Regions from separate parts of the Flavobacterium labens genome, predicted to be linked through region 1. Evidence: riboswitches for the same ligand, from Rfam matches in the RefSeq annotation. Region 1 holds a riboswitch; the other holds the start of a gene.
What was found. Region 1 has a riboswitch for cobalamin ahead of ACNQF8_RS06870 (TonB-dependent receptor plug domain-containing protein). Riboswitches for the same ligand answer to the same signal wherever they lie in the genome.

Region 1 (8,523 bases):
TTATTAAAAATGCTATTTTTTGCCATTCATCTGCGGAGCAAGGACACCAAAAAATATTAGATTATCTAGGAGTTCGTTCCCTATTGCAACTAGATTTAAGGTTGGGTGAAGGCACGGGTTGTGCGATTGCTTTTCCTATAATTGAGTCGGCTATAGCATTCTTGAATGACATGGCTAGTTTTGAATCTGCTGGGGTTAGCGGTCAGTAGAGACGCACTGCATTGCCTCTCTACGTGAGAAATAAAATCAAAAAATAATTCTAAAAATGAAAAAAGAACTACATATATTTTTTACAGCATTAATGTTTTATACAAGGATTCCATGTCCTGCAACCATCGATCACAATCCGGATTATTTAAATAAAGCGTCTCGTTATTTTCCATTAATTGGTTGGATTGTAGGTAGTGTGGCGTTTGGTGTATACTCTGTTTTTAATTTTTTAGTAGCACCTGAAATTGCTGTAATCTTCTCTATGATTGCTTCCGTTTTAGTTACCGGAGCTTTTCATGAAGATGGTTTTGCTGATGTTTGCGATGGTTTTGGAGGCGGTTGGACCAAAGAAAAAATACTGATAATTATGAAAGACAGTGCTATTGGTGCGTATGGAGCAATAGGTGTGATGCTGTTGTTATTCCTTAAATTTCAAGGATTGACTCAATTAATTGATATCTCAGATAATCCTAAATTTATAATTTATAATCCACAATTTATAATTCTGTTGCTTTTTTTTTCCGCGCATTCTATCAGTCGATTAGCGGCGATCTCGATTGTTTTTACTCATGAATATTCTCGTGAGGACGCTTCCAGTAAAAGCAAACCTATCGCACAAAGTTATTCTTGGAGAGAAGTAGTGGGAGCTTTCTTTTTTGGATTGCTTCCATTAGTTATTTTGTCCTATTTTCAGTGGCAAATACTGTTGGTTTTAATCCCTGTTTTTCTGACCCGATTCTTTTTAGCACGTTATTTTCAGAAATGGATTGACGGGTATACCGGAGATTGTTTGGGCGCAACCCAACAGGTTTGTGAAGTGGTTTTTTATATATCAGTGATAGCATTATGGAAGTTTATTTAGTGCGCCATACCGAAACTGTTTGTCCAAAAGGAATCTGCTACGGACAATCAGATGTAGAAATCAAGGAACCTTATGATGCTGTTTTTCAGTCTGTTTTGAGTCAATTGCCTCAAGATGCAAATCTGTATTCCAGTCCTTTACTTCGCTGTGTTCTTTTGGCAAATTACATCAAAGACAATTCAGAAATTAATGCTGTAAATGAAGATTCTCGTTTGATGGAAATGAATTTTGGCGATTGGGAAATGAAAAATTGGGATGTAATTCCACCGGATGACTTTACGCCTTGGATGACTGATTTTGTAAATGTTCGCGTGCCGAATGGAGAATCATTTACGGATTTACACAATCGAGTAATTGATTTTATGCATAATGAACTTCAGCAAACCAATTCAAAACCAGTTATTATTGTGGCACATGCAGGAGTGATACGTAGTTTTTTATGTAAAATTTCGGATTTGCCACTAAAAGACGCTTTTCAGAATAAAGTAGATTTTGGAGCTGTAATTAAAATTGAATTATAAAATCCGCAATTATTTAGGTTATTAACTTAATATAATTTTATCTTTGCCGCCGTATTGAGGTTGAGGTTTGTTTATTTTCAAACCCCATTAAAAGGGAATCAGGTGAAAGATTTCAAGTTTTAGATTTCAGATTTCAGGGTTTAAATCCTAAATCAAGAATTCTAAATCAAGAATCCTAAATCCTGAGCTGTACCCGCAACTGTAAGCTATCAAGCTTGTTGTTATCTACAAAACCACTGTCTCGTCATTAAAGACGAGATGGGAAGGTAAACAACAAGACGCAAGCCAGGAGACCTGCCTATTACATCGAGTATCAAACTTTCGGGAAAAAAGGTTTGGGTATGGGTCATTCTATGCTTTTCTCCCCAATTTATTAAATTTTACATTTTAAAAATGAACAAAAAATTCATTCGCTTTAGTGCGATTGCATTGTTATTTGCAATGAACACGTATGCACAAGATCAAGAGCCAAAACAACTTGATGAGGTTGTTGTTTCCGATTCGAAATTTGCTTTGCCAAAAGAAAAATCAGGAAAAGTTATCGTCAAAATTACTGCTGAGGATTTGAAGAAAAAATCAGGGCAATCAGTAGCTTCTATTTTAAGTGCGGTAGCAGGTGTTGAAATTAATGGAAATCAGAGTCGTAATGGTAAAGATTTGGGACTTTACATTCGCGGAGGAAGAAATCATCAGGTTTTAATTTTGATTGATGGCGTTCCGGTAACAGATGCTTCCGGGATTAGCTTATCGTATGATTTGAGATTGCTTCCAGTGGAGCAAATTGAAAGTATTGAGATTATGAAAGGCGCTTCGAGTACTTTATACGGTTCTGGAGCAGCGACGGGTGTGATTAATATTACACTAAAAAAAGCAGGCAAAAAAGCGATTGCAGGAAATGCATATGTGAATATTGGTACACAAACAGCTGCTAAAAAAGCAAATTATAGTGTGCAAGATTACAATCAGGGTTTTGCTGTAAACGGTGGTTTTGAAAAAGTAAATTATTTTGCTTCTTTAAATAGTACTGAAACTACAGGGATTTCTGAAGCAAAACCATTAAATTCAAATACTAAATTTGAAAATGATGCTTTTTCAAGATTAAATTCTATAGTGAAAATTGGTTTTACACCAACTAAAAAATTATCCTTGGATTTCTTTGCAAATTATGACCGAATGAAAAGCGGTTTTGATGCAGGTTCATTTTCGGATGATATTACTAATTTCAGTCTTTCAGAGCAATTTAGAGTTGGTTTTTCTCCAAAATACAAATACAATAAAGGAGAATTTGTAATTAACTCTGGTGCCAATGTAATCAATCGCGATATTTTTAGCTACGGATCTTTATTCCAGGCAAAGTCAAGAAGTGTCAATGTTGATGCCTTTAATAAATATGAAATTTCATCTCAATTATTTATAGTAACAGGAGCACAATTTCAGTTTCACGAAATGTCAAACGTGAGCCAGTATGATGCGATTACAACTGAGATGGCTAAATTCAATATGATTGATCCTTATGTAACGGCAGTTTATAATTCTGGTTTTGGATTAAACTTAAATGCAGGAGCACGTTATAACATTCATAGCAAATACGGAAATAATTTAGTGTACAACGTAAATCCATCGTTTAGCTTTTCAGAATCATTAAAAGTATTGGCTTCTTACAGTACTGCATTTGTTACGCCAAGTTTGTACCAATTGTACTCTCCGTATGGTGATTTGGATTTATCTCCAGAGAAAGATGCTACAGCCGAAGTTGGTTTTGAAGTAAGTTTAGCAAATAAAAAAGTGGTTTTAAATGCAGTAGCTTTTCAAAGGGAAGAGGAAGATGCAATAGGATTTGATTTGATGACTTACAAATACTTTAATGTAAATGGGAAAAACAAAGCCAAAGGACTTGAAACAATGGTTTCGTATGCTTTTAATGATAAAGTAAAATTCAATGCCAATTATACTTTTACAGAATTAGAAAGACAATCTCGTATCTTGAATCCTAAACATAAAGTCAATGCTGCTATAGATGTTCAAGCAACGTCTCGCCTTGCTTTTAATGTGGCATACCAATTTGTGTCTGACAGATATTTAGAATATACAATCTATCCAGCGCCAACGTATGACCCTGTATTGAAATCAGAAATTTTGAAAGATTACCAATTAGTAAATGCTAATGTTCGTTATGAATTGATCAAAAACAGATTGAATATTTTTGGTGCAGTTGATAATATTTTGGATAAAGACTTTGTCGAAAGTAGAGGATACAGTACAAGAGGTAGAAATTTTAAATTAGGTTTGAATTTCTTGTTCTAAAAAATAAAGAAAAATTATTTCAGTTTTACTCTTAATTCCCGTTCCCTAATTTGGAACGGGTTTTTTGTAGGGAAAAATTTGATTCTTTGATTTGTAATAAAAAAAAGAGGCTTTCATCACTGAAAGCCTCTTTTTTATTTAAAGTTATTTTATTTCAATTCTGAGATGAATTCTATTATAGTGGCTGCAATTTTATTTTGTTCCAAATCATTAGTCAGATATTCTCTATCAGTTAGATTAGACATGTAACCTAATTCAACAAGCACTGCCGGTACTTCCGATTTTTTTAAAATAAAAAAAGGAGCTTTCTTTATTTCAGATGCTTTTAAATTAGTTTTTTGAATGAATTTATTACGAAGTTCATTCGCAATTTTATTTGATTTTTCATTTGCAATCGATTCATTTGCAATGTAAAATTCCATTCCTGATTTTGCCAAATTTGAACTTTTATTGACATGCAATGATAAAACTAAATCAGGTTTGATTTTGTTAATGATTACTGAACGATCACTCAAAGACAGAAATTCATCTCCAATTCTGGTAACATGAACACTAACATTTTCGTTTTTATTTAAAAATTTGATTTTGTTAGTGATTTGTTCTACAATTTGTTTTTCAGTGCTGCTGCTTGAAGTAGCTCCAAAATCGGATCCACCATGTCCAGCATCAATAACGACATTAATTTGTTTAGGTGCTTTACTATTTGGTTTTACAAATGCGAAAGATACAATGGTAGCAAAGGCTAAAAATAACGGAATTGATTTTTTCATGTGGTTTTGATTTAAATAGGTTATTCAATAATAACTTACAAAAAACAATTTTATTGTGTTATTTTTATTTTATTCCAATGCTTTCAAAAGTCCTTCTGGAGCTTTCTCAATGTACATTTGGTTTTGGATTCCTTTGATTGATTTAGAATCTTTGAAAAACTCAAAGTTTATACCAGTATTTTGTTTCAACATTCTGGTTGTTCCTGTTATTTTTCCTATTGCGGTACTCAATAAAGGTTCAGAAGGATCTCCAAGAACGCCATAAGTGCTAATTGTTTCTTTTAATAAATAATCAGGTTGTAATCCATTGAAATAATCTCCAAAACCGGTTGAATTCACAATTTTCAATACAATCGGCTGCATGGCGTACTTGTGATTTGGGTTTCTATTTTCGGAACCAAAAGTAGGGGAGTCATATAGTGTAACCGACCCTACATTTTTCCCCACAGTTACATCGCCAATTTGTATTACATTGATATGAGGTTCTAATCCGTTAATTACTAACTCACTTGCTGATGCTGTGCTTTGAGTAGTCAAGATGTAAACTTTAGTTAAGTTTAAACTGTTTATTGCTGTAGTTCCAATTTTGTCAGTAAAGCTATTTATTAAAGCTGCGGGATTGTTAGTTTCGAAATACGCGTTAATTTTAGCATTCCATTGTTGTTTAGCAAATACTTGTCCTGTGAACTGTCCGGTAATCATACTCGCTAATCGTGTAGCCGTTTGCACAGAACCACCTCCGTTATAACGTAAATCCAAAACCAAGTCTGTAACTCCTTGTGATTTTAGAGAAGCAAACGCTTCATTCAATTGCGTGTCATAATTGGCATAAAAACCATTGTACATCAAATACCCTATTTTATGTGAACCTGAAGTGATTACTTTGTTGATTAAAATTGGATTTTCAGATAAAACAGTTTTTGTTAATTCAACTGATTTTCCGTTAGAAACAATTGTTGTTCCGTTATAATCAGCTAGATTTAATGTGTAATTTTCGTTGGAACCAAATAATAGCGACTCATAGTTAGTCAAAGTAAGCTGAGTTCCATTTACGGCAGTAAAATAATCACCACGTTTGATGTTCTTGTTCGATGCATCTGAATTTGCAATGATATAACGTACGTAACCAAATATTTCAGTAGTACTTCCTGGTTTTCTGCTTAAACCAAAATCAACACCATTATTTTTAGTGGTTCCTTGGAGCGTTCCTTCGAGTTCTAAATAGTCATCCACAATCCAACTAAAACGATCTATGGTTTTGTCAACTCTAAGCGCATCAAACAAATCCTCGGGAACGGTATATCCTTTTAGAAATATATTTAATGCAGCTTGGTCTGCAAATTTATCATCGTCTAGATTTGGAACATCTGCTTGCCATAAGTAATATTGGTTCATCCCTTTCCAAATAAAATCTTGTATGTCTAAACTGGCTGGTGGAGCTAAATCATCATTGTCTTGACAGCTTTGGAAAGTGAAAACTGCCATAAGTAATAAAAGCGTAAATTTGAAACTTGTTCTCATATGTAGGTTTTAATATAATTAACGTAAAAATACTAACTTTAGTTTTATTTTATGTTTTTTGTTACAAAAATAAAAATGAGTCGTCTAGATTATATAACCAGTTTAAAAACCTAATTTTTTATGAACCAAAATGAGTTTGTGCTACTCGTCACTCCTTTTAAAGATAAAGTATTTAGGCTGGCTAAGCGCTTGCTCGTGAGTACTGAGGAAGCCGAAGATGCTACTCAGGAAGTTTTGGTGAAATTATGGAGTAAAAATGGAAATTTAGCGGGGTATAGCAGTGTTGAAGCATTTGCAATGACAATGACCAAAAATTATTGTTTGGATCAGCTAAAATCGAAAAGAACAGGGAATCTCAAAATCGTTCATACAAATTATGTTGATAGAGAACCGGGTCTGGAGAAGAAAATGGAAGACCAAGACAGTTTGAACTGGGTGGAAAAAATAATGGATAAATTACCCGTTCAGCAAAGATTGATTATTCAAATGCGGGATATTGAACAATACGAATTTGAAGAAATCGCAAAAATATTGGACATGAATGAGAGCGCGATTCGGGTGGCGCTTTCAAGAGCAAGGAAAACGATACGGGATTATATGACAGAAACACACAATTATGGAATTAGTTAAAATAGAAGATTTATTAGAAAAATACTTTCAGGGAGAAACCAGTATTGCAGAGGAAAATGAATTACGTAATTATTTTTCTTCATCGAATGTTGCGCAGCATTTAGAACAATACAAACCTATATTTGGGTATTTCTCTCTTGCAAAAGGGCATCAGTTTACGCCAGAAATTCCGCTACTCCCGAGGCCTCGGGATAAAAAACGTAATGTTACGTGGATATCAATTGCGGCTTCGGTTGTTGTTTTGCTGGGAATAGGAACCTATGCTTATTACAGTGCTGATGTTGTAACTAAAAGTAAAGATTTAGGAACATATGACGATCCTGAAGAAGCTTTTAAAGCAACTCAAAAAGCATTATCATTATTATCAAATAATGTAAATGTTGGCATAGAAAGTGTACAGTATATTCAAGAGTATCAAACCACGAAGGACAAAATATTCATTAATACAAAAAAACAGTCCGGTGGTTCTTAATTACCTTGAGTAAACAGTAAAAAAAATAATTTTAAACCATAACAATTTAAAAAAATGAAATCAACAATCAATAATAACAAAATGAACAATAATTTCAATAAGAGTAAAAAGATTATACTCACATTAGTATTTGCATTAGTTTCAAGTACATTTTTTGCGCAAGCGGCTTTTGATAAATTTGATGGGCAGGAAGGTGTAACATCAATCATTGTCAATAAAAAAATGTTTGATTTGATGAGCAAAGTAAAAATGGATGCTTCTGATAAAGAAACACAACAATACTTGAGCTTGATAAAAAAACTGGATGATTTGAAAGTGTTTACCACTAAAAGTACCAGAATAGAAGGCGAAATGAAAGTTGTAGCTGATAAGTACATAAAAACAGCAGGATTAGAAGAACTAATGCGTGTGAATGAGAATGGCAGAAGTATTAAAATTTCAGTAAAATCAGGAGCAAGTGATTCTCAAATAAGAGAATTGTTTATGTTCATTGAAGGTGCTAAAAATGACGATACGGTTTTAATGTCTTTGAAAGGTAATTTCGATTTAGACGAACTGTCCGTTCTGACTAATAAGATGAAAATTCCTGGTGGGGAAGATTTGAAGAAAGCAACTAAAGGGAAAAAATAAGATGAAAACAGTTTATGGATTAGCGCTGCTATTGAGTTTGTTTCTCGTGAGCTGTAACTCGGAACCGACCTTGCAAAAGTATTTTGTGGAAAATACCGAAAACAAGAACTTTATTGCCCTTGATGTGTCACCTAACATTCTGAATGTTGATAAAACAAAATTATCAATTGCGCAGAGTGATGCTTTGAAGTCCTTTGACAAGATGAATGTTTTGGCTTTCAAATTGAATGATAAAAATAAAGCAGAATTTGAAACTGAACGTGCTAAGGTTAATTTGATTTTAAAAGACAAAAAATACCAACAGCTTATGAAGTTTGGTTCAGGTAAAGAAGGTGCTTCAGTGAGCTTCGTAGGTACAGATGAGCATATTGAAGAGTTTGTGTTCTTTGCCAATAAAAAGGAAAGCGGTTTTGCTGTTGTTCGAATTTTGGGCAAGGATATGAATCCCACTAATATTATGACTATGATGAGCATTCTACAGCAGTCTAATATTGATTTAGAGCAGTTGAAGCCTTTGCAGCAGTTAATTAAATAAACATATTTTTAAATAATAAAAAAGCGTCTAGATATTTTGTCAAGACGCTTTTTTTATGATTTAGTTTT
Region 2 (8,523 bases), on a different contig from region 1:
GATTACGAGAAACGTGGAAAAGGTAGAAAAACCATCAAAGCACATGAATTGTGGGAGAAAATTCTAGAATCGCAAATCGAAACTGGAACCCCTTACATGTTGTATAAAGATGCAGCCAACAGAAAATCAAACCAAAAAAATCTAGGTACGATTCGTTCTTCGAATTTGTGTACGGAGATTATGGAATATACTTCTAAAGATGAAATCGCGGTTTGTAACCTGGCTTCACTTTCGTTGCCAATGTTTGTGGAAAACAAAAAATTCAATCACGACTTGTTGTTCAGTGTTACCAAACGCGTAACCAGAAACTTGAATAAAGTGATTGACAGAAATTATTATCCGGTAAAAGAAGCTGAAAACTCTAATATGCGTCACAGACCTGTTGGTCTTGGAGTACAAGGATTAGCCGATGCTTTCATTATGTTGCGTTTGCCTTTTACGAGCGACGAAGCTAAAAAAATGAACCAGGAGATATTCGAAACTCTATATTTTGCAGCTGTTACCGCTTCAATGGAAATGGCCAAAGAAGAAGGACCATATTCTACTTTTGAAGGTTCGCCAATGTCACAAGGAGAATTTCAGTTCAATTTGTGGGGAATGAAAGATGAAGAGTTATCTGGTCGTTGGGACTGGGCTTCATTAAGAAAAGAAGTGATGGAACACGGAGTGAGAAACTCATTGTTAGTAGCTCCAATGCCAACAGCTTCGACTTCTCAAATATTGGGTAACAACGAAGCATTCGAACCATACACTTCTAATATTTACACGAGAAGAGTACTTTCGGGAGAATTTATTGTGGTAAACAAACACTTGTTACACGATTTAGTGGAGCGTGGTTTGTGGAACGAAACTTTGAAACAAGAATTAATGCGTAATAACGGTTCAGTTCAAGCGCTGGACATTCCACAAGACTTGAAAGAATTGTACAAAACTGTTTGGGAAATGTCGATGAAAGACATTATCGATATGTCACGTCAACGTGGTTATTTTGTGGATCAATCGCAATCATTGAACTTATTTATGCAAAATGCAAATTATTCTAAATTGACATCGATGCACTTCTACGCTTGGCAATCCGGATTGAAAACGGGAATGTATTATTTAAGAACAAAAGCTGCGGTAGATGCGATTAAATTTACATTGAACAATGATAAAAAAGCAGAGCCAATCGAAATCAAAGAGCAGTCAATCGCTGTTCCTGCAGTTGCAGAAGCAGTAGAAATGACTGCCGATGAATACAGAGCAATGATTGAGTTATCTAAAAATGCAGGTCCAGACGAATGTGAAATGTGTGGCAGTTAAAGATTTCAGAATGATGATTAACGATTTTTGATTGAATCGTAATAAATAAAATTTTTGTCATTTAGGTGAAAAAGAAATATTAAGCAGCTATTGTAATGATAGCTGCTTTTTTTTTTTGGAGCTATTTACTTCATCAGTTCGCTTCGCTCGTGTCCCGCTTTTCGTTGCAAATGAAATTCACTTAATTCCTATGTAAATAAAAGTATAGTGAGGTAATCTTTTTATTCGCCGAAAAGGTGAACAAAAAGGATTTTCACTGCAATCAGGGCTAAAATACCAAGAGCTAGCAGTCTAAATTTGTAAATAATTCACTATATTTGAGATAGTTATTATTGTTAAAGTTTTTTTTGTAATAATCAAAAATAATAAAAATGGAAAATAAAAAATTTACTGTTACAGATGATTTATTAGCTTCCAAAAACCAGCGTTTCCTAAATTTTCTTATCGATATATTGATTGTCTATATTATTGAAATCACTATTGGTACGACCATAATTTTAATTGGAGATTTGACTCGAAGTGATACAGCGTCAAATTGGGTTTCCTCATTAAGCGCAGTTGAAAGTTTCTTTTTTGGATTAGTTATACTTTTTTTTTACTACGGATTGACTGAAATGTATTTCTCCAGAACCTTCGGGAAGTATTTCACGAAAACACTAGTTGTAAAGTATGATGGTTCAAGACCCAATATGAAAAGCATTATTATACGAACACTTTCTAGATTAATTCCTTTGGAACCTTTTTCATTTTTAATTGCTGAGCGAGGATGGCACGATACATTATCGGTTACGTATGTGGTGAAAAAGCATGAGTTTGTTGCCAAAAAGAAATTGCTTGATCCATCTGATGAAATCGTAGTTTGATATTATTTTTTTTTCTAAAAAGAAAACCCAGTAGATTTTTAAATCTACTGGGTTTTTTCAAATGAATTATATCGTTACAATGTTATTTACTGCAATTCTCATTTCTTGAGCAGCGGCTACCATTTCGATTAAAGCCTTTTTGGTTTCGTCCCAATGGCGGGTTTTTAAACCACAATCCGGGTTTACCCAAAGTTGGTCAAGAGGAATAACTGCTGAAGCTTTTTCTAATAATTTTACCATTTCGGTACTGGAAGGTACACGAGGCGAGTGAATATCATATACGCCAGGTCCTATTTCGTTTGGATAATTGAAATCGGCGAAAGCATCCAGTAATTCCATTTGCGAACGCGAACATTCTATGGTAATTACATCGGCATCCATGTCGGCAATATTCTGGATGATATCGTTGAATTCGCTGTAACACATGTGCGTATGAATCTGTGTGTCATCTTTTACGCCACTTGCCGAAATTCTAAATGCTTTTACCGCCCAATCCAAATAGGTTGCCCATTCTTCTTTACGTAAAGGCAAGCCTTCTCGAATAGCGGGTTCGTCAATTTGAATAATCTTAATTCCTGCACTTTCTAAATCGACAACTTCGTCTCTAATCGCCAATGCAATTTGAGTACAGGTTTCTGAACGGGGTTGATCGTTACGGACAAAGGACCATTGCAAAATAGTTACGGGGCCAGTTAGCATTCCTTTTACCCATTTTGGCGTAAGCGATTTTGCAAAAGCAGACCATTTTACAGTCATTGGATTTGGACGCGAAACATCGCCATAAATAACTGGGGGTTTCACACAACGGCTGCCGTAACTTTGTACCCAGCCGTTTTTGGTAAACGTAAATCCATCGAGTTGCTCTCCAAAATATTCCACCATGTCATTGCGTTCAAATTCTCCGTGAACCAAAACATCAATACCGGTTTCTTCTTGAAAGCGAATCGTTTCTTCGGTTTCTTTTTGAAGTAAATCATCGTATTGTTGTTGATTTAATTCTCCTTTTTTAAACTTTGCTCTCCAGCTGCGCACTTCGGCAGTTTGAGGGAAAGAACCAATAGTTGTCGTTGGAAACAAAGGAAGATTCAATACGTCTATTTGTTTTTCTCTACGAATGGAAAATGGATTTTGTCTTTGATCATCGCCGGTTGTAATGCTGGTAACACGATTTTTTACCGCATCGTTATGGATTAATTTTGATGTTTTTCGGTTTTTATTGGCAATCGTGTTTTCTTCAAAACGGATAGAATTACTGATGTCTATTTCATTTGAAGCAAAATATTTAAGCAGTACTATTTCCTCTGTTTTTTGTTTGGCGAAAGCCAGCCATTGCTTAATTTCAGGAGTTAGTGTTGCGTTGTTGGTTTCTAATTCCAAATCACACGGCGAGTGAATAAGAGAGCACGATGGCGCAATTAGTATTCTATTTTCGCTAAGTGCGTCCGTTGCTTTTTTGATAAGGGCTAAAGATTTTTTGAAATCATTTTTCCAGATATTTCTACCATCTACAACACCAAGCGAAAGATTTACATTGGCTGATAATTGTCGTGATTCCAGAATGTCATCCAATTGAGAATGACAACGCACCAAGTCTAAATGCAAAGTATGAACAGGTAAGGCGAGAACAGTGTCAAGATTTTCGCCAAAACAATCAAAATAATTAGCAAGAATCAATTTGATTTTAGGGAAACGTTTGTTGATTTCGGTATACACATAAGTGATAGCACTTCTTTCTTTATCTGTTAGATTCAAAGCTAAAAATGGTTCGTCAAATTGAATCCACTCTACTTTTTCATTCTCCAGTTTTTGAAGAATTTCAAAATATACAGGAAGTAATTTTTCGATAAGATCAATTCTATGGAAACCTGCTTCCTTTTCTTTTCCAAGAAGTAAATAAGTAACGGGTCCTATTAGAACTGGTTTTGTAGCGATTCCTAAGGTATTGGCTTCTTTGAATTCGTTGATTAATTTTTCGGAGAATAATTTGAATTCTTGATCTTTTGTGAATTCGGGTACGATATAATGGTAATTGGTGTCAAACCATTTTGTCATTTCCATAGCAACGACATCTTGTCCGTCTTTTTGTGAACCTCTTGCCATGGCAAAATACAAATCGATAGTGGAGTTAGTTTTTGCTAATTCTTGATAGCGCTTTGGAATAACACCTAATGTGAGTGATAAATCCAGTACTTGATCGTAAAACGAAAAGTCGTTAGAAGGGATTAAATCGATTCCAGCCTCGACTTGTAATTGCCAGTTTTCCTTGCGGATAGTTGCGCCTACAGCCAAAAGTTCGTCTACTGAAATTTTTCCTGCCCAGTACGATTCACAGGCTTTTTTTAATTCTCTGTTGCTACCAATTCGCGGGTAGCCAAGATTGTTTGTTAGCATTTTGTTGCTTTTTAAATGATGAATAAATCAATTAAAAGCTCTTGATGCATTTCAGAATGCTCGTTAGAAATGAAAAGTAGAAAGGAGAATACGTTGCAAAAGAGAAATGCACAATAAGGCATAAATAGTCATGCTCATTGTGTTAAGAACGCACCATACCTGACTATTGCTTCAAATCGCGAAAGCATTGTCAATTCGATAAAAGGCAGGTCTCCTGACTTGTAACATTTTTATCATCCTTCCCATTTGCCATTGGCATACAGTGGATCTTTTTTCAGATAAAAACTTTTTGTGTTACTTACAGTTGCGCGACAGTTCGTGATTTACACACGATTCCCTATTAATCTACAGTTAAGTAAAACCCTTATCGGTTGATGAAGAAATAAATTAAGAACTTAAATTCGGTACAAAAGTAACACTAATCCTTTGAAGTTTTTTTCGATAGGTTTGTTAATTTGTTATTTTTAGGATATTGTATTAATAGGAGGAGATACTTTATATTTTTCATATAAATAAAGCCATACCTGACTTTATTTCACTTGATAATGTGTCAATTTCTTCTATCTTTGGAAAGAAATTTTAAAAAGAAATCATGAACTGGGAACAACTTTTATCACTAAGACGACAAGGCGACAAAGGCAAAAGATTGCGTGTAGAACAAGACGACACCCGCTTGGGTTTTGAAGTTGATTATGACCGTATTATTTTCTCGTCCGCTTTTAGAAGTTTGCAGGATAAAACACAAGTTATTCCCTTGTCAAAAACTGATTTTGTGCATACCAGATTGACGCACAGTCTAGAAGTCTCGGTTGTGGGGCGTTCTTTGGGACGATTAGTTGGTAAAAAAATCATCGAAAAATATCCACATCTGAAAGAAGTTCATGGCTATCACATGAATGATTTTGGGGCTATAGTTGCAGCAGCATCATTGGCTCATGATATAGGGAATCCGCCTTTTGGACATTCCGGTGAAAAAGCAATTGGCGAATATTTCTCCATTGGAAAAGGGCAACAATATAAAGATCAACTTACGGCAAAAGAATGGCAAGATTTAATTGATTTTGAAGGAAATGCAAATGGATTTTCGGTACTGACGGCCAGTCGTCCCGGAATTGAAGGCGGACTTCGAATTTCGTATGCAACTCTTGGTGCTTTCATGAAATATCCAAAAGAAAGTTTACCTAAAAAACCAACAAAAGACATAGCCGATAAAAAATACGGTTTCTTTCAAACCGAAAAAGCTTTTTTTCAAGATGTAGCTTCTGATATGGGTTTGATTCCAAATAAATCCGGAGACAGTATTGGTTTCGAAAGGCATCCTTTGGCGTATTTAGTCGAAGCTGCAGATGATATTTGTTACACCATTATTGATTTTGAAGACGGAATCAATTTAGGATTAGTTTCCGAAGATTTTGCGTTGGAATATTTGATAAAATTGGTAAAAGACAGCATTGATACTTCAAAATACAAGACTTTAGAAACCAAAGAAGATAGAATCAGTTATTTGCGTGCTTTGGCAATTGGTAGTTTAATTAATGATGCAGTCAAAGTTTTTATCGAAAATGAAGCATTAATTATGGATGGTAAATTCCCATTTGCTATCATGGATAAAAGTAAGTACAAAGCACAGATGGATGATATTATTAAAATCAGTGTTAAAAACATTTATCAAAGCCGCGAAGTTATTGAGAAAGAAATTGTCGGCTATCAGATTATTCAAACTTTGTTGGATAAATTCATAACGGCTTTCAATAATAAATTCAACGGAACTGCTTCTAATTACGACTCTTTAATTCTGAAAATGTTGCCTGAGAAACACCATTTGGAAAAAGAGAATCTTTATGGAAGATTACTTCATATTTGCCATTATGTGTCGCTTTTGACTGACGGGAATGCACTTGAATTGTTTGAAACTATTAATGGTAGAAAGAAGAATTAATTTTTAGAATATATATTCGATTCCAACACCAATGGCTTGTCGAACTTGTGTTTTTGGACCTTCTGTTACTTGTATTCCTTCGATTTCTCTTTTAGATTTGATATCGTCATCATAAATAACATGAGCTCCAATATTTGCTTTCACATATTGATTTACCACAAGCTCTACTAGAAAGTCGCAATCTACATCTATATTTCCAAAACGGTTTATATAATCAGAATATAAGCTTAAGCGATTTTCCAGATTAATGTTTTTGAAGATTTCTTTTTTGTATTTATTGGTAACTAAGAATCCAAGTTCCATTTTTGATGTTTCTCCTTCGGTAAGTAAATTTCCATCCAAGTCGTAGGTGGCTTTAGCAACTCCAAAAGCACCTTGATTAGCTAATCTTTGATCTAAAACCAAGGTGGTTTTAAATGTAAACGGTGAGATATAAAATGTTCTTTTTTTATCCTTATCGATATTTTCAGCGCCTACACCCATAAAAATATAGGCAGGTGCAAAGGGTTTTGAGATTGCTTTTTCAGTATTTGGATAGGCGTAACCGTTTGTGAATTGCGTATTAAAATTAAATTTAGCCGAATGATACCAGTTAGAAAGAGTATCTTTTCTGTAGCCAAATGTAGAGTTTAATTGTATTGCGTCTTCTGTTTTTCGTATATCAATTCCGTCTTGTTTATTCAATCCGTATTTAACGATTAACTCATTTGACCAGTTGTAATTACTACGGGCATAAACTCGATGAAATTTTCCTTTAAACAATCCTGAAATCGAACTTGTTCCTCCGGCACTCCAGTTAACAAAGGCAACTTCAGAGATGTCAAAGCCTAAACTGTTTTTTTTGCTCCAATAGGATAACGGAAGGTAATGCGTTAGGGTTTGAATTTTCAGTGCTACTTTCAGCGGTCTATTTGCTGTTGATAGCGTTGTTATTGGTCTAAGTGTGTCAGATAACGGTGTGATTCTTACTTCTTGAGAGAAACAATTGAATGAGATTGTAAATGTTAGTAAAAGGAAAGTGTAGGTTAATAATTTCATTTTGGGCTAGTTGTATTTGAGGTTGCAAAATAATTATTTTAATAACTCGAAAAAAGTATTTCAAGACTTTTAACGTCAATTTTGCAATATTGTTGTAATTCGGCTACAGTTCCATGTTCAATAAACTCATCAGGAATACCCAAAACAGTAATTTTTGAGGTATAATTATTTTCTGAGGCAAACTCGAGAATTGCACTTCCAAAACCGCCTTTTACAGTTCCGTCTTCTATAGTCACTATAGTTGTAAATTCAGTGAAAATAGTGTTTAATGCCTTTTCGTCTAACGGTTTAACAAACGAAAAATCATAAAGCGCAATATTTTCTGGATGTTTTATTTTGGCTATAGCCAAAGAGACATTATTGCCAATAGTTCCATTGGATAAAACGGCTACTTTTGAACCTTGTTTTATGCAAATACTTTTTCCAATTGCTAATTTCTCATAGTTTCCAAAATGTTTCGTTTGCCAATCTTGAATGACACCGCGACCTCTCGGGTATCGAATGGCTATAGGATGATTTAATCCTAATTGAGCAGTATATAAAATATTTTGCAACGCTATTTCATTTATTGGGGCATAAACAATCATGTTAGGAATGCAACGCAAATAAGCCAAATCGAAAACACCGTGGTGGGTTGCTCCGTCTTCTCCCACTAAACCTGCTCTGTCCAAACAAAAAATTACCGGAAGATTTTGTAGCGCCACATCGTGGATTATTTGGTCGTATGCTCTTTGTAAAAATGTCGAGTAAATATTGCAATAAACTACCATTCCTTGTGTTGCCATTCCGGCGGCTAAAGTTACCGCGTGCTGTTCAGCAATTCCTACGTCAAAAGCACGTTTTGGGAAAGCATCCATCATAAATTTTAACGAACTTCCGGATGGCATTGCCGGTGTGATTCCTATAATTTTTTCGTTACTTTTAGCCAAATCCAATACGGTCAAGCCAAAAACATCTTGATATTTTGGAGGTAAATTTTCTTCGGATTTA

Region 2: another riboswitch for cobalamin. It lies ahead of metE (5-methyltetrahydropteroyltriglutamate--homocysteine S-methyltransferase); the one in region 1 lies ahead of ACNQF8_RS06870 (TonB-dependent receptor plug domain-containing protein).

Annotation. Positions count from the first base shown of each region.
Region 1 is NZ_JBLVPL010000002.1:52,550-61,072, reverse strand. Features, by position in the region: gene cobT (nicotinate-nucleotide--dimethylbenzimidazole phosphoribosyltransferase) at 1-209, shown strand, start outside; gene ACNQF8_RS06880 (adenosylcobinamide-GDP ribazoletransferase) at 266-1,072, shown strand; gene cobC (alpha-ribazole phosphatase) at 1,057-1,593, shown strand; cobalamin riboswitch at 1,633-1,909, shown strand; gene ACNQF8_RS06870 (TonB-dependent receptor plug domain-containing protein) at 1,987-3,897, shown strand; gene ACNQF8_RS06865 (N-acetylmuramoyl-L-alanine amidase) at 4,047-4,667, opposite strand; gene ACNQF8_RS06860 (S41 family peptidase) at 4,737-6,188, opposite strand; gene ACNQF8_RS06855 (RNA polymerase sigma factor) at 6,309-6,818, shown strand; gene ACNQF8_RS06850 (hypothetical protein) at 6,805-7,290, shown strand; gene ACNQF8_RS06845 (DUF4252 domain-containing protein) at 7,345-7,920, shown strand; gene ACNQF8_RS06840 (DUF4252 domain-containing protein) at 7,922-8,455, shown strand.
Region 2 is NZ_JBLVPL010000001.1:624,148-632,670, reverse strand. Features, by position in the region: gene ACNQF8_RS02685 (ribonucleoside-diphosphate reductase subunit alpha) at 1-1,302, shown strand, start outside; gene ACNQF8_RS02680 (RDD family protein) at 1,674-2,165, shown strand; gene metE (5-methyltetrahydropteroyltriglutamate--homocysteine S-methyltransferase) at 2,232-4,556, opposite strand; cobalamin riboswitch at 4,744-4,937, opposite strand; gene ACNQF8_RS02670 (deoxyguanosinetriphosphate triphosphohydrolase) at 5,149-6,495, shown strand; gene ACNQF8_RS02665 (DUF3078 domain-containing protein) at 6,499-7,533, opposite strand; gene ACNQF8_RS02660 (1-deoxy-D-xylulose-5-phosphate synthase) at 7,572-8,523, opposite strand, start outside.